3 regions of the Exiguobacterium sp. SH1S1 genome follow, and region 3 is predicted to be linked to each of the others. Evidence: riboswitches for the same ligand, from Rfam matches in the RefSeq annotation. Region 3 holds a riboswitch; each other region holds the start of a gene.
The links. A riboswitch is a leader RNA that binds a small molecule or an ion and turns the genes downstream of it on or off. The one in region 3 is predicted to bind S-adenosylmethionine.
Positions count from the first base shown of each region.

Region 1: it holds a riboswitch for S-adenosylmethionine, as region 3 does, so the genes downstream of both, EVJ23_RS02515 (methionine ABC transporter ATP-binding protein) here and EVJ23_RS00040 (MetQ/NlpA family ABC transporter substrate-binding protein) in region 3, are expected to answer to the same signal.
Region 2: it holds a riboswitch for S-adenosylmethionine, as region 3 does, so the genes downstream of both, EVJ23_RS05545 (2,3-diketo-5-methylthiopentyl-1-phosphate enolase) here and EVJ23_RS00040 (MetQ/NlpA family ABC transporter substrate-binding protein) in region 3, are expected to answer to the same signal.

Region 1 is NZ_SJUZ01000001.1:484,234-491,702, forward strand. It holds gene sufD (Fe-S cluster assembly protein SufD) at 1-795, opposite strand, end outside; gene sufC (Fe-S cluster assembly ATPase SufC) at 808-1,569, opposite strand; gene EVJ23_RS02500 (MDR family MFS transporter) at 1,742-2,956, opposite strand; gene EVJ23_RS02505 (MetQ/NlpA family ABC transporter substrate-binding protein) at 3,061-3,891, opposite strand; gene EVJ23_RS02510 (methionine ABC transporter permease) at 3,921-4,583, opposite strand; gene EVJ23_RS02515 (methionine ABC transporter ATP-binding protein) at 4,573-5,601, opposite strand; SAM riboswitch class I at 5,680-5,785, opposite strand; gene EVJ23_RS02520 (thioredoxin family protein) at 6,238-6,495, opposite strand; gene EVJ23_RS02525 (PTS sugar transporter subunit IIC) at 6,686-7,469, shown strand, end outside.
Region 2 is NZ_SJUZ01000001.1:1,093,743-1,101,211, reverse strand. It holds gene EVJ23_RS05550 (2-hydroxy-3-keto-5-methylthiopentenyl-1-phosphate phosphatase) at 1-489, opposite strand, end outside; gene EVJ23_RS05545 (2,3-diketo-5-methylthiopentyl-1-phosphate enolase) at 486-1,640, opposite strand; SAM riboswitch class I at 1,711-1,813, opposite strand; SAM riboswitch class I at 2,019-2,121, shown strand; gene mtnK (S-methyl-5-thioribose kinase) at 2,203-3,357, shown strand; gene mtnA (S-methyl-5-thioribose-1-phosphate isomerase) at 3,354-4,388, shown strand; gene EVJ23_RS05530 (GNAT family N-acetyltransferase) at 4,497-4,979, opposite strand; gene EVJ23_RS05525 (VOC family protein) at 5,059-5,439, shown strand; gene EVJ23_RS05520 (winged helix-turn-helix transcriptional regulator) at 5,471-5,776, opposite strand; gene EVJ23_RS05515 (lactoylglutathione lyase family protein) at 5,894-6,385, shown strand; gene EVJ23_RS05510 (zinc-binding dehydrogenase) at 6,388-7,368, shown strand; gene EVJ23_RS05505 (threonine aldolase family protein) at 7,418-7,469, shown strand, end outside.
Region 3 is NZ_SJUZ01000001.1:1,370-8,838, forward strand. It holds gene EVJ23_RS00010 (hypothetical protein) at 1-172, opposite strand, end outside; gene EVJ23_RS00015 (hypothetical protein) at 182-1,483, opposite strand; gene EVJ23_RS00020 (DUF302 domain-containing protein) at 1,588-1,971, opposite strand; gene EVJ23_RS00025 (Spx/MgsR family RNA polymerase-binding regulatory protein) at 2,146-2,541, shown strand; gene EVJ23_RS00030 (methionine ABC transporter permease) at 2,572-3,234, opposite strand; gene EVJ23_RS00035 (methionine ABC transporter ATP-binding protein) at 3,206-4,240, opposite strand; gene EVJ23_RS00040 (MetQ/NlpA family ABC transporter substrate-binding protein) at 4,250-5,071, opposite strand; SAM riboswitch class I at 5,149-5,252, opposite strand; gene EVJ23_RS00045 (iron-containing alcohol dehydrogenase) at 5,294-6,310, opposite strand; gene EVJ23_RS00050 (aminotransferase class I/II-fold pyridoxal phosphate-dependent enzyme) at 6,307-7,469, opposite strand, start outside.

The DNA of each region.
Region 1 (7,469 bases), 480 kb from region 3:
GACGAGATGCGTCTTCGTCTCGACGAGCGAGTTGCCGTCGTTCATATGTCCGAGTGCCCAATCAAGATGAGCGTTCTCGTAGACGACACCGCGGCGGTTCATGAACGTGAGTGCTGACTCAGCGAGCTGGTCGACTCCACCGAATACGACTTTCGCGTTCGCTCCGACGAACACTTCCGTCACGGCGTTGACCGTGTGCGGCTCATTTGTGTTCGACAAGAAACTTTCGATATACGTCACTTCACTTCCTTCATCGGCGACGACGATCGTGTGATGGTACAACGACCCGTTCGCTTGTTCCATCGTGAAGATGGCTTGAAGCGGGTCTTTCAATTGCATGTTTTTCGGGACGTACAAGAAAGCCCCACCGTTCGTGAGCGCTGCGTTCAAGGCAGACAAGCGATCTTCGTCAACCCGAACGCCTTCTGTCATGAAGTATTTCTCGACGAGGTCCGGATGTTGTTCCATCGCTTGTTGGATTCCCATGAACAAGACGCCTTCTGGCATCGTAAGTTCGTTATAGACGACATGACCGTTGCGTTCAACGAGCACGTTTGTCCGGTGGTCTCCGAGCAATGCTTCGATTTCAGGCGTCAACCCGTCAAGCTTCGCGAGCTCGACGTCTCCGCTTGTGAAATCCCATTTATCAATCTTGATTTTTTCAACTTTAGGCAAGGCGAGAGTCGGCGCAAGTTCTGCTGCTTCTTTACGTCGGTTGACCATCCATGCTGGTCCACCGAGCGCCTCTGCACGTGCCGCTACTGCTTGTGCATCTAATTCAAATTGTACGGTCATCGTACAGCCCCCTTACGCTTCTGTGTCTACTGTCATCCCAAGATCTTGCTTCACCCAGTCGTAACCTTCTGCTTCGAGTCGTTGTGCGAGCTCTTTGCCGCCCGACATGACGATTTTACCGTCGATCATGATATGGACGAAATCTGGCTCGATGTAGTTGAGGAGACGCTGATAGTGCGTGATGATCAAGCAGCCGAACTCTTCAGTGCGCATTTCGTTGACGCCTTTAGCGACGACTTTGAGCGCATCGATATCAAGACCTGAATCGATCTCATCAAGAATCGCGATGTTCGGTTTGATCATCATCATTTGAAGGATCTCGTTACGTTTTTTCTCTCCGCCCGAGAAGCCTTCGTTCAAATAGCGGTGTGCCATTTCTGAAGGGATTTCAAGAACGCCCATCTTCGAATCAAGTTCGCGGATGAATTTCATAAGTGAGATTTCTTCGCCTTCTTCGCGGCGCGAGTTGATCGCTGAGCGCAAGAAGTCGGCGTTTGTGACTCCGCTGATTTCAGCTGGATACTGCATCGCGAGGAACATGCCTGCTTGCGCACGTTCATTTACTTCCATCTCGAGGACGTCTTCTCCGTTCAAGTCGACGCTCCCTCCTGTCACTTCGTACAATGGATGACCCATGAGGGCAGATGCGAGTGTTGATTTACCAGTCCCGTTAGGACCCATGATGGCGTGAATTTCGCCACCTTTAATTTCAAGATTAAGACCTTTGACGATCTCTTTTCCTTCGATTGAGACGCGGAGGTCATCAATTTTCATGTGTGGTACGTTAGACATTCGGATACCCCTTCCGTTTTCTCGCCATTTTTGGCGTAGATTAGATATATTCTAATCTTAATCTAGGCAATTTTTTATTTCAAGCGACTCACCTTATATTTCATTCTCAATAAAACATAAATGTTGAGAATGAGAATATCGGGAAATCAAGACATTATCCAACATTTTCCTCGACTTGAACCGAATTCGCTTGTTTTTCCCGTAGCGCGCCGGTGAAGAAGAAGGCGCCACACGCGGTCAGAACGGCTAGGCTCCCAAATACAGGGAGCGACGCGTTGTCGAAGCCGTCGAGCAGCAGTCCGCCGATGACCGGCCCGATCGATTGACCGAGTGCCGTCAACCCCATCGCCCCGAAATACGTGCCGCGCAAATGTTCCGGTGCCAAATCGTCTGTCAACACGTCCGTCATCGTGAACATGAGCACTTCCCCGACCGTGAAGATGACCATCGCGACGAATAGTACCCACACCTCGGCAGCGAAGCCGATTAACAACAGCCCAATCGAGAGCGTCGCGATCCCAAAGAACAGCGACTTGATTGGCGAGACGCGAATACCGAACCGCATGATCGGATACTGCACGATGAGCACGGTGATCGCGTTGACCGTCAACAGATAAGCGAATAGGCGCGACCCGTCACTAAATCCGTCGTGAAACGCGATGAACTGCGGCAACGTCGAATTGAATTGACTGTAGCCGATGATGGCGAAGATCATGCCGATGATGACGAAGCGGAACGTCTTGTCTTCTTTTAACACGCGGAACGTCTCCGTCAGGCGCGGCCGCACTTTGACGCCGTCCCCTTCTTCAAACGGATACTTCCGGAACAACGTCGAGATAACGAGGCCGTAAAGGACATAGACGGCGGTCACGACGAAGAATGCGCTCTTCGCTCCCGTAAGTGACAAGACGACCGCAAGCAGCGGTCCGATCGCCGCAGCGATGTTGATCATGAAGTAGCGCACGTTATAGACGATGACACGCTGGTCGGGTTGCGTCGTGTCGCTGATCAAGGCCCGAGACGCTGGTTCAAGGAATGAACGTGAAACGCCCATCAATACCGAAAATATGTAAAACCAAACGAGCTCCGTTGCGAGTGCGAAACCTGTGAACGTCAAGGCGTTCAAACCGATACCTATCAACATCAGCTGTTTGCGCCCGTAGCGGTCAGACAGCGTCCCCCCAAAAAAGCTCATAAATAGACCGGATAATGCCGACGTCGCGAACACCGTCCCGATCACGCTCGCCGAGAAACCGAGCGTCGCGAGATAAATCGCAAAAAACGGCATGACAAAAAACGTCGACAGCCGTGCAAAAAATGTACCGAACAAGACGCCAAGCGTCAGCGGATGAATGTGTCGTATGCTCACCCGGATCCCCCCTTTTTCTACATATAAATAGTTTACTTCTATTATTGAAGCAAAACCACTGCAAACAAAAAAGGCCCGGGATGTCCCGAGCCTAAAATCAATCATTATTTAACCGGTACGACCGCACCTTTGTACTCATCCAAGATCCACTGTTGTGTCTCTTCTGATGTCAATACTTCAAGGAGTGCCTTGACGCGCTCATCGTCTTCGTCGCCTTCACGCGTGACGATCAAGTTGACGTACGGTGAGTCTTCGCCTTCAAGAGCGATTGCGTCTTCGAGCGGGTTGAGGCCGGCATCAATCGCGTAGTTCGTGTTGATGAGGACGGCATCGCCTTCACCGTTGTTGAACGCTTGCGGGAGAAGTGCCGCTTCGACGTCCGTCTTGAACTCCAAGTTTTTCGGGTTGTCGACGATGTCAGCGACTGTCGCGTCTGTCGTCTTGCCGTCAGCGAGCGTGAGCAAGCCTTCTGTTTGAAGCATCGTCAAGATTCGTCCGTGGTCAGCGACCGACGAGCTCATGATGATTTCAGCGCCGTCCGGAAGCTCATCGAGTGATTTGTAGTCTTGTGAGTAGACACCGATCGGCTCGATGTGGACGCCGCCGGCTGAAGCGAATTTATAGTCTTTGTTCTCAGCCATTTGTGACTCGAGGTACGGCTCGTGTTGGAAGTAGTTCGCGTCGAGTTCGCCAGCTGCGAGCGTCTTGTTCGGGAGCACGTAGTCTTGGAACTTCTTGATTTCAAGCGTGTAGCCTTTTTCTTCATATTCGTCTTGGACGTGCTCTAAAATCTCGGCGTGTGGTACGTTCGACGCGCCGATGATGAGCGTCTTGTCGTCGCCCGAGCCTGATTCTGAGTCCCCGCCGCCACATGCCGCGAGAATTGTGAGTGCTGATGCTGCTGTCAATCCGAGTACTGTTTTCCATGATTTCATTATAAAACCCTCCATATGATTGTATTTGATTAAGCTGATCGCTTATCGATTTTTGAGACGAGTCGATCGCCGATAAACTGAACGACGAAGACGATGACTAAGATCAATACGGTCGCGACGAACGTGACGTCGCTTTGTGAACGTTGGAACCCTTCGAGGAACGCCAAGTTCCCGAGACCACCACCCCCGACGACTCCGGCCATGGCCGTGTAACCGACGATGGCGACGATCGTCACCGTGATGCCTGACACGATGGCCGGGAGTGCTTCCGGGAACAACACTTTATAGACGATCTGCCATTTCGTCGCGCCCATCGACTCGGCCGCCTCGATGACACCGCGATCGACTTCGCGGAGTGCGAGCTCGACCATCCGTGCATAAAACGGGGCCGCACCGATGATGAGCGCCGGGAGCGCCGCCGTCGAACCGAGCATCGTTCCGACGAGAAGGAGCGTGAACGGAATGAGCAAGATGATCAAAATAATGAACGGGATCGAGCGGAACACGTTGACGACCGCACTGATGATCGTGTAAATCGGACGATTCTTCATCATGAGCGGTTCGTTCGTGACATATAAGAGCATGCCGAGGGCGAGACCGATGACGAATGTCGCGGCTCCTGCGACGAGCGTCATATAGAGCGTCTCCCACGTCTGTTCGAGCATGACTTGCCAATCTACATTAGGAAACATCGCTTTCTACCTCCACTTCCACTGCCTGCGATCGGATTGAGGCGATGGCCCGCTCGACTTCAGCCGGCTCTCCGATCAATTGGATGAATAGCGTTCCGAGCGCGCCGACTTGCGACTGCGTCACGTTACCGCCGATGATGTTGAAGCCGATGTCGTGCTGTTTCAACACTTCCGATAAAATCGGCTGTTCGGCCGTCTCGTTCAAGAACTTGAGTTTGACGATTTGGCCACTCGGATAACGTGCTTTCAAATGCTCGAACGTGAGCGACATGTCGTCGACGGCACCGATCTGTTTGACGAACTCTTTCGTGATCGGCTGTTCCGGATGTTGGAACACGTCCGCGACTTGGCCGGTCTCGACGACTTTCCCTGCCTCCATGACGGCGACGCGATGACAGATTTTTTGGATGACGTGCATCTCATGGGTGATGAGGACGATCGTCAGTCCGAGTTTCTTATTGATGCTGACGAGCAGTTCGAGAATCGAATCGGTCGTCTTCGGGTCGAGTGCGCTCGTCGCTTCATCGCAGAGGAGCACGTCTGGATTTGTAGCGAGCGCGCGGGCAATCCCGACTCGCTGTTTTTGACCGCCCGATAGTTGCGACGGATAGCTGTCTTCACGTCCGGCGAGACCGACGAGATCGACGAGCTCTTGGACGCGGCGTTTACGTTCACTGGCCGGTACCCCGATCAGTTCGAGCGGGAAGCTGATGTTCTCAGCGACCGTGCGCGACCATAATAAGTTGAAGTGTTGGAATACCATCGAGACGTTTTTGCGCACCCCGCGCAGTTCTTTCGGAGTGAGCTTCGTCAGCTCGCTCCCTGCGACGACGATTTCACCGCTTGACGGTGACTCGAGTCGGTTGAGCAGACGGATGAGCGTCGACTTCCCCGCCCCTGAATATCCGATTATTCCAAAAATTTCGCCGCTCTCGATTGTGAGCGACACATCATCAACCGCCTGGACTCGACCGTTCTTCGTGTCGAACCATTTGGCCACATTACGTAATTGAATCAATACCTTTCCCTCCTGACAACAAAAAAAGTACACACGTTTGAGCAAACGTGCGTACTTTATCGGTACGGACAACGATTGCTCTCATCTTCCAAGGTTCTCACCTTGCTGGAATTAGCACCATTTCGGATTGCTCCGCGGTTGCTGGGCGTCATAGGGCCAGTCCCTCAGCCTCTCTTGATAAGAGTGTTGTTTATTCGATTAGCTTTATAATAGCGACACATTATTTTCATGTCAAACTATTTTGTGCGAAAAATCAAAAAAAGGTGCCATCCGAGGATGACACAGAACGTAGCACCTTGAGTCACGGAAGGACAACCCATAGATGAAACTCTTTTGCCCGATCAGAGTGTTCATCCTTATATGGGGGATTCAAGCCATCCATCACTCGGCCTTAGAACGTACCATGCGGTTACGCGGTAGGTGTCCCTGCGCTTGATTTTTTTGGGGGACAATCGAAGGGAAGGTCCACCTAAAAGTCGCGTAAAGTGATGCACCGGCTGTTCTAAAACGTCTTGATGGCTGGAGAATCTCGTCCTATATTGTGTTCAAGTAAGATGTTGTAATGAATATACCATTCGTGAACTTTCTGTGTCAACTGATTATTTAAAATTTTCTGATTATTCTAATCATCCTATCTCATTTAACGAAAGATAGGACGTGTTGCACGTTTTGGAACGCATATAATCGGTCTTCGACTTGGCCGTCTTTAAGCTTTAACAGCGCCGGGACGCTCATGACTTGATACGCTTCTAACTCTTGCGGGATAAAGTTGGCGTCCTGCTTGTCAATCGCGAGTGTCGGGTCGACCGCTTCGACGACGGCGAGCATCCGCTCGGCCACAGCGCATGTTCCACACATCGGGGCGTATATATATAACAATCCGTCTGTAATCATTGTTCTCACCTCTTTTATAAGTATATGAATGTGAGCCGATCTGTTCAAAAGTTGTGCTCACCCCACGAATTTTCTGAATCGTTCAACATTTCCTGTTGACGCTTCACGAAAAGAGGCATAGTATGGTCATTAACTTTAACGCTTTCGTACATAACAGCGTATACGTAGAAAAGGACAGGTGAATCGACTCATGACGGAACAAACGAAACTGACAGGCAAACAATTTTTGATGAACGTATTGAACGGACTCAGTCTCGCTATTTTAATCGCCCTCATCCCGAGCGCATTGCTCGGTGAATTAACGAAAGCCATCTTACCGTATTTTCCGTCTTTACAGTTCATCTTAGACGCGACGACGATCGCGATGCGCCTCTTACCCGTCATCATCGGTGTAGCCGTCGCCATGCAGTTCGGACGTTCTGCGCTCGAGGCCGGCACGATCGGCATTGCGACCCAGGTCGGGAGCGGCGCTATCCGTATCGAGGAAGGCGCGTTCCTCATGGCGGGAATCGGCGACGTCATCACGGCCGGTGTGACCGCCGCCCTCGCGACATATATGGTCATTCAGCTGTCGCCACGCTTAAAGACGTACACCGTCCTCGTTTTACCGATGACGGTCATCGTCATCGCCGGCGGAATCGGCATGTTCTTACTCACGTACATCTCACAGATCACGACGTACATCGGCACCGTCATCATGACGATGACTGAACTCCAACCGATCGTGATGGGCATGTTGATCGCGATGGCGTTCTCGCTCATCATCGTCTCCCCGATCTCGACAGTCGGGATCGCGACGGCGATCAGTCTGTCCGGTGTTGCCGCCGGGGCCGCTAACCTCGGCGTCGTCGCAGCCGGTTTTGGTCTCGCTATCGCCGGGTGGCAGATGAACGCGACCGGGACGTCGCTCGCTCACTTCCTCGGCTCACCGAAAATTCAAATGGCGAACTTCGTCCGTCGTCCGATCATGATGC
Region 2 (7,469 bases), 1.1 Mb from region 3:
GATCAAGCGATCAACGGGATCGACGATCGTCCGGGCGATTGTCGGTTTGCAGCAACCACAATCATTCGTGCAATGCGCGTCACAGGCGTAGGGCCAGTCGACGCGTACCGTCTCGCCTGAGAAGTCGGCGACGTTACAGTAGATGTGGTCCGGTGCGACGTGGTCTTGCAAGATCGGGTGCACGAAAAAGTCCATGCCGCCGCTGACGACGTCGAACTTCCAGCCATGTTCTCGGATCTCTTCCAAAAATGCTGGGAAACCTGGGCGCAAGGTGATGCGGTCCAGCAAGTAGTCACGGTACGCCGAAGCGTCAGCGCTCGGCAACAGCTGGAACATCTGCCCGACCCCGGAGCGGATCGAGATGTCTTGAGCGAGCACATCGTCTTTGAGCGCGTGCCATTCGGGCGGTGCGAACGCCCGCATCAAAGCGATGATGTTGTCCTCGGCCGTGATCGTCCCATCGAAGTCACACAAGATGTGAATCGTCATTGTTTTGACCACGCCTTTAACGCGGCTTCGAGCTCGTTCGTCTGGCTCGCCACGCCCAATACTTGCTCAATCGCTTGTCGGAACGCCCGGGCCCCGGCGGCCGCGCCGTCTGGGTGACCGTGGATGCCGCCGCCGGCGTTGATGACGACGTCTGTGCCGAAATCACGGATGATGTCCGGGACGAGCCCCGGATGGATACCGGCCGATGGGACCGGTAGAATCGGTTTCGTCCAGTGCGGCCGAGCACTGCCATCCCGAATCGTGAACGCCTCATCAGGCGGTGTCGCAAGTGAACCGTATGGGGACGGGAACAGCGTCAAGTCGGCCCCCGCGAGGCGGATCAATTTTCCGAGCAAGAGCGAGTGGCTGATCGAGCCGGTCAAGGCTCCGGCGAACGCGGGGTGCGCCAAAATCGGGACGTTAATTGTTGGATCGCTTGCGAGTTCGCGGAGTGTGTCGAGCCCGTATGTATAGACGTTGAACAACAGTGCCGTCGCGCCCGCCTCGATCAAGCGGAGCGCTTGGTCACGCAGCCCGAACACCGGACCGCTGAGCGTGATGGCATAGAGCGAACGTTTCCCGGTCGTTTCGAACTGTTCTTGGATGACGGCCGCCCCGATTTTAGCTCGTTCAAGCGACGGAGTGAGCGGGTTGTCGTATAGGATTTCATCATCTTTGACGATGTCGATGCCGCCGGCGAGCTGGTCTCGAAGTTGCTGTTCTAAGAAGCGTAAATCACGGCCGATGATCCCTTTAAAGATGCTCATGACGAGCGGGCGATCATGTACGTCGAGCAACTCACGAACGCCTTGAACACCGAACTTTGCTCCGGGGAATTCAGATGCAAGCGTTTCGGGTAACGTTAAGTCGATCAAGCGTACCGAGTCATCGAGCGATAATTTCCCGAACGTCGTCGTCAAGATGGATGAGAAGTCGGGCGTGACGTTATGGAGCGGGTAACGGATTGTGAAGCGGCTCGTTGTTTCCGTATGCGTCGTTGAGACGACCTCGCCCCGATACGCCTTTAATTGTTCTTGCTCTAGGTGAGGCAGTTCCGTCCACGTGCCGACGGTCAGTTCGAGGGCGATTTTCTCGGCGACAGTCGCGACGCGGTCCGTCCGGCTGATTTCATATGTGGCAGTAATACTCATGTTCGTTCCTCCTTCCGGTCAAACAAAAATGACCCCATGCCGAGGCAAGAGGTCATCATAAAAAAATGAACTCTTATCTCTCAGCTTACGCTGCAAGAATTAGCACCGTGCCCAATCGGGTCGGTTGCTGCGACATCATCGGGCTTGTCCCCTCCGTCTGCTCTTGATAAGAATGTATTTTGAAGTTGTGAAATTTAATTGAATTTTGTCACACAATATCCGGTTCGTCAATTCCTTTTTTTGAGAAAAAAAGTTTGAGTTCGTTGTTACCATATATGCATAAAAAAAGTGACCGTTGCTCCAGCAAATTGCCGTTGACAAAGGTGGGGTCGAGTCCGTAATATTCATCACAACAAGTTCACACAATCGAATACGACACTCTTATCGCGAGTTGGCAGAGGGAATTGGCCCGATGACGCCGCAGCAACCGACCAGTAGGCACGGTGCTACATCCACCAGACATACGTCTGACAGATGAGAGGAACAACCGTTACGGCTGTGCCTCTTTCTCGCGGAGAAAGGGGCTTTTTTTGTGGGGAATATACCGAAAGGGGAAACAGACATGGCTTATCAACCATTTACAGAACAGACAGTCGTCGAGCACGTCAGAACGTTAGGGTTACTCGAAGATGGGGGCATCGCGCATTGCGAGGAGATCGGGGACGGCAACTTGAACCTCGTCTTCCGCATCCGTCAAGGCGAAACGAGCCTCATCGTCAAGCAGGCGCTACCGTATGCGAAAGTCGTCGGCGAGAGTTGGCCGCTCACACTTGAACGGGCGTGGATCGAGCAGCTCGCGTTGCGCGAATTCGCCAGCGTCGTCCCGCGTTTCGTCCCGGTCGTTCTCGGCAGTGACCGGACGCTCGCCTACACGATTTTAGAAGACTTGTCCGACTTTGATATCGTCCGGACGGGCTATTTGGAAGGGAAAACGTATCCTGAACTTGCCCGTCACATCGGTGAGTTTTTAGGACAGACGTTGTTTGAGACGTCCGACTATGCGGCCGGCCCGATTGAGAAGAAGCGGAAAGAACGGGATTATTACAACCCGGAACTGTGCGATATCACTGAAAAACTGATCTTCACCGATCCGTACAAAGATGCCGAATCGAACAACATCGAAACCGCGCTCCGTCAGGACGTCGAAGCGCTTTGGCGTGACCAGAAATTGAAAGTGGAGGTCACGAAACTGAAAGTCGGTTTCGTCACGAAACACGACGCGCTCTTGCACGGGGACTTACATACAGGCAGCATCTTCGCGACGCAACAAGAGACGAAAGTCATCGATCCGGAGTTCGCTTTTTATGGACCGTTCGGCTTTGACATCGGGCAAATTGTCGCCCATTTGACGCTATCGACGTTCCATGACCCACTCAAACGGTTCGAGCGGTTCACCGACGTATTGACGGTATGGGAGACGTTTGAGAAGACGTTCCGGACGAAGTTTGAGACGGCGGTCGAACCGTTCAACACGGACGGATTCGTCGATGAACTACTTCAAACCATCTTTAGCGACACGATTGGCTATGCCGGATGCGAACTGATTCGCCGCGCCATCGGCCTCGCCGGAGTCAATGACCTCGAGACGTTACCGGAAACGGTCCGGTTCGAGCGGAAACGGGAAGCGCTCACGCTCGGCACGACGCTCATTAAACAGCGCCACGATGTCCGGACAATCGATGAATTAGTGACGCTGTTAGCGGGGGTACGCGTATGACAGTCCAAAACATTCGCTTCGAACCGTCCCGGGACGAGCTCGTCATTTTAGACCAAACGTTACTGCCCCATGAGGAGCGGTACGTGACGATCGCGACGCTCGAACAGGCGGAGCACGCCATCGAGACGTTACAAGTCCGAGGCGCGCCGGCCATCGCCTATTTCGGCGCATTCGTGCTCGCGAAAGAAGCGGTCCGGCTTCAAGATGACCCGGACTTCACACGCCGGCTCGACCTCGTCGGCCGTCGGTTGATCGCGACGCGACCGACGGCGGTCAATCTTCAAAACGTGATCGAGTCACTTCTCGGGCTTAACGTCGGCGATGACTTTGAAAGGATCGCGACCGACATCAAACATCGGGCCATCGCGCTGTTCGAGCGAGACGTCGACACGTATCGGGCCATCGGGGAGCATGCGCTCACGGTGCTGCCAGCAGGGGGGAACGTCTTGACGATCTGTAACGCCGGGGCGATCGCGACGTCGCGTTACGGGACTGCGCTCGCTCCATTTTACGTCGGGAAAGAGCGAGGTATAGCGTTTAACGTCTTCGCTTGTGAGACGCGGCCGCTCCTCCAAGGGGCACGCCTGACCGTCTGGGAGCTCGACCAGGCCGACATCGACGTCACGCTCATCACCGACAATATGGCCGCTTGGACGATTCAGGCGAAAGGAGTCGACGCCATCATCGTCGGCGCTGACCGCATCACACGGACGGGTCACGTCGCCAATAAGATCGGCACGCTTCAGCTCGCCATCCTGGCTAAACATTACGGGATCCCGTTTTACGTCGCGGCCCCGCACACGACGTTTGATTTAACGGCGGACGATGTGATTCAAATCGAGGAGCGGAGCGCGCTAGAAGTGACCCATATCGGCGGACAACCGACGGCGCCGGTCGGGATCACCGTCTTTAACCCGGCGTTTGACGTCACACCGCCTGAACTGATCACCGGACTCATCACCGAAGCGGGCGTGTTCGAGCCGAATGAAGCAGCGATCACACACCATGTAGGGGGAACGGTTCACGTGTGAAACAGCAGCTCCGTGCTTGCCCGAACGATGAAGTGTGACCGTCTTGGTATGAGACGGGAATGGCCAGATTTACTTGGTCGACAAAGGCACCGGGCAGCAGAAAAGCCCTCAGCATCTATCCTGAGGGCGCTTTTTGCGTTCTAATGCGATGAAGTCGAACGTACTCCCGTTCGTGTCTTGTTGAAACGAAGCCACTTGTCGAAACCCGCAAGCTTCATACACGCGAATCGCCCGCGCGTTGAACGTGGCAACCGACAAGGTGATACGATTTGGGTCGAACGTAGATTCGATGAAATCAAGAATCGAGGTAACGAACGCTCGTCCGGTCCCGTTTCCGGTCAGACCTGGCTTCATGCCTAAACCGAGGTCAATCGTATCGGCGTCTGTTTGATGCACGCTAACAAAACCGACCAGTACGCCATCGTTCGTGATGGCGAATACCGATTGCCCTCGTTGTTCGGTGTCTAAAAACTCGGCCAAGTCGTCTTCGTCAGCCTCCATATCGTAAAAAGCATACTCTCCATCGTAATGCCAACTGAAGGCGATTGTTTCGGCCTGCGCTTGTGTCATCAAAGCGAACTTATACGTCATAGTGATTTCCTCGTTTCAAAAGGATAGATAGGTGCTACACTTTCGATAGTACCATCAATTCAAGAAGTGAGGTGACCACATGGGAATCAAACTAGATATGGTCGGCATCGTCGTCGAGGATATGAAGCGAGCGCTCGACTTCTATCGGCTGCTCGGACTGTCGATTCCAGTATCAATGAACGGGGAAGCGCACGTTGAAGTTGACGAAGGCGGCGTCCGGCTCGCCTTTGACACAGTCGAGGTCGCGGAATCGGTGTATGGGGAATGGAAACCGGCATCGGGGCATCGGGTCGAGCTCGCTTTCCTGTGTGACAGCCGTGAAGCGCTCGATACACTGTTTGAAGCTATCTTCAAACAAGGATACGTGATTCATCGTGAGCCGTGGGACGCGTTTTGGGGACAACGTTACGCCATCGTCGTCGATCCGGACGGGAACCTCATCAGCCTATTCGCGTCATGACAAAACCCTCGCCGGAAAACTTGGCGAGGGTTTATTCGTCTCGGGTTTCGCCCCAAGAGCAGAGCGCCTTCATCGCTGGTTGCAGGCTAAACGCCTCCTCGGTGAGGGAGTATTCGACGTGGAGCTGTTTGTCGGTCGAATAGTCGTCGCGTCGGACCATGCCGAGCTGTTCGAGTTCGCGCAGTTGGTCGGTCAACACTTTGCGGCTGACGTCGGGGATGGCGCGCTGAATCTCCGAGAAGCGGCGCGGGCCGGTCTCGAGCGTGCAGTACACTTGTGGACGCCATTTACCGCCGATGATGTCGAGCGCCTTGTTGACGGGGAACGGGGTCGTCATGTTCAGTTCGCCTCGCTTTCGGGTAGTTACTTCAATGTGCGTACTTTTTTTCTTGCTACGATGAAGGTATCTTATCGTTATCGACCCAAATGAGCAACCAAAAAGGAGCGGATCAATTTGACTTATCCACGTACATTCTCACATATCGGGCTATCAGTCCCCAGTGTGACGGAAGCAGTGAAGTTTTATGAAGACGTGATGGGCTGGTACACGATTATGCAACCGTCGGACGTCGTTGAGGATGACTCACCGATCGGCGTCATGTGCACCGACGTGTTCGGCCCGGGCTGGGGCAAGTTCCGCATCGCCCACATGTCGACCGGTGACAAGATCGGCATCGAGCTGTTCGAGTTCCCTAACAACGAGAAACCGGAGAATAATTTTGAGTTTTGGAAAACAGGCATCTTCCACTATTGCGTCCAAGACCCAGACATCGAAGGGCTCGTCGAGAAGATTGTCGCCCACGGTGGCAAACAACGGATGCCGATCCGCGAGTATTACCCGGGCGATAAGCCGTACCGGATGGTGTACTGTGAAGATCCGTTCGGCAACCTCGTCGAGATCTACTCGCATTCGTATGAACTGACATATTCGGAAGGAGCGTACTAATCATGAAAGCATGGCTACTTGAACAACCTGGCTTAGAAAATATGCACCTCGGGGACATCGAACGACCGACCCCGGGCGCGGGCGAACTGCTCATCAAAGTCGAAGCGGTCGCCTTGAACCCGGTCGACTATAAAGTCGGCACGAACGGCAACCCGAACTGGGCATACCCGCACATCCTCGGCGTCGACCTCGTCGGCGAAGTCGTCGAAGTCGGCTCGAGCATCGCCAACATCATCACCGGCTCACGCGTCGCCGTCCATACGAGTCTCGCGAACAACGGAGGTTTCGCCGAGTACGCTGTCGTCGACGCCCGTGCTTGTGCCGTCGTACCGCAAGACGTGAGCGACGAAGCGGCAGCAGCCATCCTCTGTGCCGGCATGACGGCGTATGAAGCGGTCATGCAGAAGCTGAACACGCGCGACAAAGAGACGATTCTCGTCCACGCCGGAGCGGGCGGGGTCGGCGGCTACGCGATTCAGCTCGCGAAAAAGCTCGGTCTCAAAGTATTCACGACGGCATCGCCGGAAAACTTTGATTGGGTCACATCACTCGGTGCCGACGTCGCAATCGACTACAACGTCGAGGACGTGACGGAACGAATCATGGAACTGACGGACGGCCGTGGTGTCGATTTGATTTTGAACACTGTCGGCCGCGACGTGGCAACAGCCGATCTCGATCGCCTCGCGTTCAGCGGACAGCTCGCTCATATCGCCGGTCCACCTGACATGTCGAACATGAAAGGGTTCACGCTGTCACCATCGATCCATGAAGTCGCCCTCGGTGCGGCCCATGCGAGCGAAGACGAGCGCGCGATTCGCAACTTGGCGTATATGGCCGAGGAGTTGATGAAACTGCTCGAAACGGGTGAACTGAACGACCTCGTCACCGACGTATTGCCGTTCGACCGCTTGAAAGACGGACTCGAACAGCTTCAGACGCGGAAAGTACGAGGCAAGTTGATCGTCCGCGTACGCGACTAAATCTTGGCCTCTTGTCTCGTGACAAGGGGCTTCTTTTGGAGGGGATGACATGGATTTACGGACGTCATATCAACAGACGACGCATCAACTGAGCGGGCACG
Region 3 (7,469 bases):
AATAGGTCAACACGTCCTTTGCCTTGATTGCCTGCACTTCAAGGTCGAGTGTGATGTGCTCTGCCGTCCAATGGGCCTCGACAATATCATATCGGACTACTTCTTGGTCCCGGACGCATCCTGCGGCCAAAACGATTAGCGATAGACCGATTCCTAATCCGAACTTTTTCATCAGTTCACCTCAATTCTTCGGTTTCTTCTTCAAGTCGGGGAAGTAGGACAAGAACGTCTCCGCCCCTTCGCTCGTCAGTTTATACGTTTCCTCAGTAGATTGGTCCGTCACGTAGATATCCAGTTTCTTCGATCGCTGTTTATAAGTCACCTTGAATTCCTGACCTTTGAGCCCGTCGACGATCGTTAGAAGCGGATAGTCGCCCTGATCGCCTACACGTTTCGTCGGCTCGGCGGAATCGATTGCTTGAATCAGATCATCCATCTCGTTGCCGGCCGCACGCAACACAGCGGGATAGGATACTGTCGATTCGTTGTCAAACGGTTCCTGATGGAGATACACGAGCGGCCCGGTCACAATCGGCATATACTCCTCGTCAGGGTGTGTCTCGAGCGTCTTTCGTTCATCAGTGGACAACAGCTTTGCGGCACGATATGTGATGCTTGCTGTCTCGGTCACCCCTTCTCCGTCGCGGGTGTAACTGAACTCATATAACGGATAGGTCTTATTCGGCACGAGTTCCGTGTCAAGCGGGAGTCTCTTGACGACGAGGTCGTCATACGTCGGTTCTTCTTTCGTTGGATCATTGATTGTATGTAACGGACTGACCGAAACGTAAAGGTCAGCAAGTAGTAATAACACGTATGGTTTGGCGTCACGCGAATCATAGCCAATGGCTAATTTGACATCTTCCACATCCGCCATCATCGGTTCGAACGCGAACAAAGGGAATTGGCTCGGCCGATCCCCGACGGTCAATTCGATCTCTCCGTGGATCGCAGGAGAAAACGCCATGACCGTATCGGGAAACGGCTCGATTTCATTCCCGGCCTCTGTCAATTCATCAGCATTTTGCACGGCGAGGCGAGCGGCTTCGTCTGCTGGACGGACAGACGGATAGTGCCGAATCGAATGACCCGCAGTCAAATCGACGAACTCCGGGAATGCATCGACCATTTCCACTGAATAATGTGGTGAGGCCATATCCCGACACATCGCATAATTTTCGTCCCCTTGTATGTATGTCACGGCTTTAAATCCATATTCCCAACCCGTGTCCGTCATCGGATGGCGGCTCGCCACGACCGTATCGAACACAGTCAGGTCACCCTTCAACTCGGTCGTCAAGTCCCCAGTGCAGGCCGCGAGCGTCTCACCGGCCGATTCGAGCACCACTGGTTGTTCTAGTGAGTATTTGCTGACGGTCCAATGGGCGTCGACATACGACAATTTCACGACGTCTTGTTTCTCTTCACCACACCCGGCCAACAAGCTCGTGGATATTACAAGTAAACCGACTAACTTTTTCAAATTATCCGCCCCTTGAATTTTATTATCTCCAATTTTACCATTATATTACTTTGGAGAGGGTATGAAAAACCCGCCCATGAAATTGGACGGGTGCGATGAATCGATTAGATGCTGTTATCGATGGCGCGTGTCAGTCTCGTCTCGACATCCAGTGCGATGGACTGGAGCGACTCGTCCTCGATCAATTCGATCAGTTTCGTCGGTTTCGGCATGCCGACGTGGGTCGCCCCGTCTTTCGTGAAGACGGCGAGCTTGCACGGCAGGAAGTAGCCGCCCTCACGGTGCGCCGTGATGACTTTCTTGGCCTCTTTCGGGTTGCACACTTCGAGGATACGATAGTCCCCGTCGATGGCTTCACCTTTCTCTTTGAGCGTATCACTCAAGTCGAAATCCCACAGCACGCCGAACGATTCGTCCTTGAGCGTCGCTTTCAACTTCTCGACCACTGCTTCGACCGACTGATCCGTCTTCACCGTATAATCAAACATGTAAGCCCCTCCTTGTTTGTTGTCTCTCTCGTCATGTACCCGAACTCGCTTGAAACGAATCGTTCCGTCGATTTCAAAAAAAGTATATGTGATTTGAAACATATTCTGCGTTCAAAACGTATGGATGAGAGAAAATAAAGAAGTCCATACCTAGGAAAAGGAGAAGTGGTTGTCGTGACGGTCACCGTATTCACGCATACAAGCTGCAGTTCTTCCCGCAAGACGCTCGATTGGTTACGCGAACAGAATATCCCGTTCATCGAGAAGAAATTGACCGACCAAGGAATGTCGTTCACCGAGTTCAAGGAGATGCTCCGGCTCACCGAAAACGGGACGACCGATCTCTTGTCTGTCCAAAAAAGTGTCTACAAACAAGCGGCCGACCAGCTCGACGAGATGTCGCTCCGCGAACTGTACAGTTTTGTCGCGACGCATCCGCAGATCTTGAAGAGTCCGATCGTCGTCGATGACAACCGGATCCAGATCGGGTTCAGCGAGAAAGAGATCCGGACGTTCATCCCGCGGCATAACCGGATCGCCGACTTGAAACGACTATTAGACAAACAGTAAGAGCGCCGCAAATTTTGCGACGCTCTTTTGTCAGGCTTTCTTTAGCCGGGCCGCCAAGCGGTTGCCGAATGATTGGATCGACTGCACGAGCAGGATCAAGACGAAGATCGTCACGTACATGACTTCCGGCTCGAACCGGAGATGCCCGTACTGATAGGCGATATCGCCGAGTCCACCCGCACCGACGAGACCCGCCATCGCCGTCGCACCGATCAGACCGATCGTCGCGATCGTCAGACCGAGCACGATCGACGACCGCGCCTCACGGATCAATACGTACCAGATGATCTTACGCGTCGAGATGCCCATCGCCTCGTACGCCTCGACGACGCCGCGATCGACTTCGAGCAGTGCCGACTCCATCAAACGGGCGATGTATGGCGCCGTGAAGACGATGAGCGGCAACAGCACGCCTTGGACGCCGATCGTCGTCCCCATGATGAAACGGGTGAACGGCAAGATGAAGAATAGCAGAATGATGAACGGGATCGAGCGGACGACGTTGATCACGCTCGACAATGCCCCGTAAAAGTAACGGTTCGCGAGCCGTCCATTCGGCCGCGTCAAGACGAGGAGCGTCCCGAGCGGCAAGCCGATCAGTGTCGAGATGACGAGCGCGATGCCGGTCATAGTCAGCGTCTGGATCGTGCCCGTCCAAATCAAGTCACCCCAATTTTCCCAAAACTGTAGCATGGTTCGTCACCTCCTTCACTTTGACGCCGCTCGCTTCAAGGTAGCGGACGGCTTGGTCGGTCTGTGCCTGGTCCCCGTCGAGATGGACGAGCAAGTTGCCGACGAGACCGCCTTTCAGCTTTTTGATCCCGCCCCCGATGATGTTCGGCAGCAGGCCGAACCGTTTCGTCAACTCGGCGAGGACGGCCTGTTCGGTCTGGTGACCGATGAACGACAAGTTGACGAGCGTCCCGTGCGAGCTCAACACGTCGACGACTTCTTTCGGGACGTCGAGGTTCGCTTTCAAGAAGCGGCGCGTCGTCGGATGTTGCGGGTCCGAGAAGACGTCGAGGACGTCCCCTTCCTCGACGATCTTGCCGGCGTCGATGACGGCGACCCGGTCACAGATGCGCTCGATGACTTCCATCTCATGGGTGATCAAGAAGATCGTCAGCCCGAGCTCGCGGTTGATCTCGAGCAACAGATCGAGGATCGACTCGGTCGTCTCCGGGTCGAGCGCGCTCGTCGCCTCGTCACTGAGCAGGATGTCCGGCTCGTGGGCCAAGGCCCGAGCGATGGCGACGCGCTGTTTCTGGCCGCCGGAGAGTTGCTCCGGGTAATGTTTACGGTGATCGGTCAGTCCGACGATATCGAGATACTTGTCGACCCGCTCGCTGATCGAGCGTTTATCGAGTCCTTCTAGGCGGAGCGGGATGGCGACGTTGTCTTCGACGGTCGCCGTCTTCAGCAGGTTATAGTGCTGGAAGATCATCCCGATGCGGTGACGGAGCTTTGATAACCCTTTTTTGTCGAGCGTCGTGATGTCTTGTCCCTCGATCTCGACTTGACCTGACGTCGGCCGTTCGAGCAGATTGATCATGCGGATGAGCGTGCTCTTGCCAGCGCCGCTCCGACCGATGATGCCGAAGATTTCGCCCTTTTCAATCGTCAGCGAGACATCGTCGAGTGCCGTGACGGTCCCTTTGTTTACCGTGAACGTTTTTGAGATCTGTTTGAGTGCGATCATAGTGCCTCCTTAAAACGCCGGGACGATCGAGCCGTCGAACGTCTCTTCGATGAACGTCCGGACCTCGTCCGAGTGGTAGTAAGATTTGAGTGTCTCGACGACTTCATCGTCTTTGTTGTCGGTACGGACGACGACGTAGTTCGGGTACGGGTTGTCGACCGTGTCTTCATGGAACAAGGCGTCCTCATTGATCGATAGGCCGGCACCCATCGCGAAGTTCGTGTTGATGGCCGCGAGCGCGACTTCCGGGAGCTGGGTCGGGAGTTGTGACGCCTCGAGCTCGATGAATTCGAGGTTGAGCGGGTTCTCGGCGATGTCACGTTTCGTCGCCTTGTCCGTCAATCCTTCTTTCAAGGTGATGAGTCCGGCCGTCTCATACAGGCGCAGCGCCCGAAGTTCGTTCGCCGGGTCGTTCGGGACGGCGACTTTATCGCCCTCCTTCAACTCCTTGATGTCCGTCAGCTTGTCCGAATAGAGCCCCATCGGGAAAGCGACCGTCTTGAACACGTCGTCGATCTTATAGCCTTTGTCCGCCTTCTGTAGCTCGAGGAACGACAGCGTCTGGTAACTGTTCACGTCGAGACTGCCTTCGTCGAGTGCGGTGTTCGGCGTGTTGTAGTCGTTGAACACTTTGATGTCGAGCTCGAGGCCATCCTCGGCCGCGAGTTCTTTTACTTTCTCGGCGATCTGCTGGTGCGGTCCGCCTGTCACGCCGATCGTGAGGGCTTCTGTGCTGAGCGCTTCGCTCGCGTCCGATTGGCCGCACGCCGACAAGGCGATGGCCGCGAGTAGAGATGTTCCTGCGAGTACTGTTTTCTGTTTGATGTTCATGAATGATTCCTCCTCCAAAATAAAAGCCCGCTACTCATAAAGAGTGGCGGGCACGACAAGTCAAAGACAGTCGGACACGCTCATCTCCCAGACGTTTCGTCTGTTGGAATTAGCACCATGATCGTTACGATCTGGTTGCCGGGTTTCATAGGGCCAGTCCCTCCACCACTCTTGATAAGCTATCGGTCTTATTTAATTGTTATCATCTTACTTTTAATTCTTTTATTTGTAAACAGAAAATACTAAATTTTCAAAAATTATTTTCAAATAGTCAATATTGAGCGGGACGGGTGAACGTTGCAACTCGGTCTCGACCCGGACCGCCTCGACCAGTTGCGGGATGTCGGCCGGCACGAGTCCGAGCGTCTCAAGTGACGTCGGCGCGCCGATCCTGGCGAGCCACGCCTCTAAATATGGGGCGTCAGACGAGCCACGCAACCGTTCTTGGACAAGGAGGCCGAAGCCGACCTTGTCGCCATGTAAGAACGGATGGGTCGACTCAAAGCGGCTGAGCGCGTTGTGGACGGCGTGGGCGACGGCAACGCGTGTCCCGGCGTCCCCGAAACCACCGACGGCACCGCCGACGGCAAGGATGTGATCGACCGCGAACCGGGTCTCTGGCCCATACGCGGTGAAACTGGACTCACTCAAGTCGAGTTCGACGAGCCGGCCGCATTGCTCGGCCAAGGCGAGACCGGTATTGACGCCGGCGTCAGGTGAACTGTCGCCGCTCAAATAGCGGGCCTCGTAAAACTTGGCGACCGTGTCGATGACGCCGGCCCGGAAGTAGTCGTACGGCGAGTCGGTCACGACCCTTGCGTCGACGATGACCCGCTCGATGACGACGCGAAACACGTCGTAGCGGTCATAGGTGCCGTGCTCGTCATAGATGACGCTGAGCGGTGTGAAGGCGGCACAGTTCGAGGCGAGCGTCGGGATGACGATCAGCGGGACACCTTGCCGGTAAGCGACGAGTTTCGCCGTGTCGACGAGCTTGCCCCCACCGACGGCAAGGAGGACGTCCGCATCCTTCAAACGGAGCCGTTCGACCTCGGCGTCCGTGCATTCGCCACGGAACAGCGATGTCGGATAGGCAGTGATCGCTGGCAGGACACGCTTGACGACGTCAAAACCGTTCTGCCCGCGCAGCACGTGAGCACGACGGCCAGCGATTAATTCATCGAGCCGCTCGAGCCCGTCATCCGCATGGTCGTACTCGAGCACGGCTTGGCGGATCATGCCCGGACCTCTTCATACGTCGCGAACAGTTTCTCGATCCGCTCGACGGCCTCGTCGATCTTCGGCTCGGCGGAGACGAGCCCGAACCGGACGTACCGCTCGCCTTCTGAGCCGAAGAAATAGCCCGGCGTCACGGCGACCCCTGCCTCGTGGAGCAGCTTATGCGAGAACGATTTTGCGTCCCCGTCCGGCACTTTCGCCCAGACGAAGAACGAGCCACTCGGGGCCGTGATGTCCCATCCGGCCTGACGTAACCCGTCGACGAGCCGGTCGCGGCGGGCCTCATACAACCGTGACAAGTCGTCCCGGAGCGAACGTGGCGACTCGAGCGCGGCGATGGCCGCCTCTTGGATGGCCGAGAACACACTCACATGGACGTGGTCTTGATACGTGTTGATCGCCTCGATGATGTCGCGGTTGCCGACGGCGAAAGCGACCCGCCAGCCGGACATGTTGAACGCCTTCGACATCGTATACACCTCGATGCCGATGTCTTTCGCACCCGGCGTCTGCAGGAAGCTCGGCGGGACGTGCCCGTCGAAACCGATGCTGCCGTACGCGAAGTCGTGGACGACCATGAGGTCATGCTTATTCGCGAACCGGACCGTGTCGTCAAAGAACGCGGGCGACGCGACGGCGCCGGTCGGATTGCTCGGGTAGTTCAAATACATGAGTCGCGCTCCCTGCGGATCGAGCGTCTCGTAATCAGGAAGATAGCCGTTCTCTTCCCGGAGGACGAGGTCGTGGACGACCGCACCGGCGAGACGCGCCCCCGAGATGTAGTCCGGGTAGCCCGGGTTCGGGAGCAACATGCCGTCACCTGGCTCGAGCACACATTGCGGGAGCGTGATGAGTCCCGACTTGCTGCCGATCAAGATGGCCACTTCGGTCTCGGCATCGAGCGCGACGCCGTATTCGGTCTGGTAGAACGTCGCGACCGCTTGCTTCAGGCGCGTCTGTCCCCGGAACGGTCCGTATTGGTGTGTCGCCGGGTCGAGCAGGGCCGTCTGCAACGCCTCGCAGATCGGGGCCGGTGTCGGCAAGTCGGGCGTTCCTTGGCCGAGCCGGATGACGTCGCGGCCTGAACGCTCGAGTGCGGCGACTTCAGCGGCGAGTCCGACGAAATGCTGGGGTGGTAACGTTTTAAGTAACTTCGAGC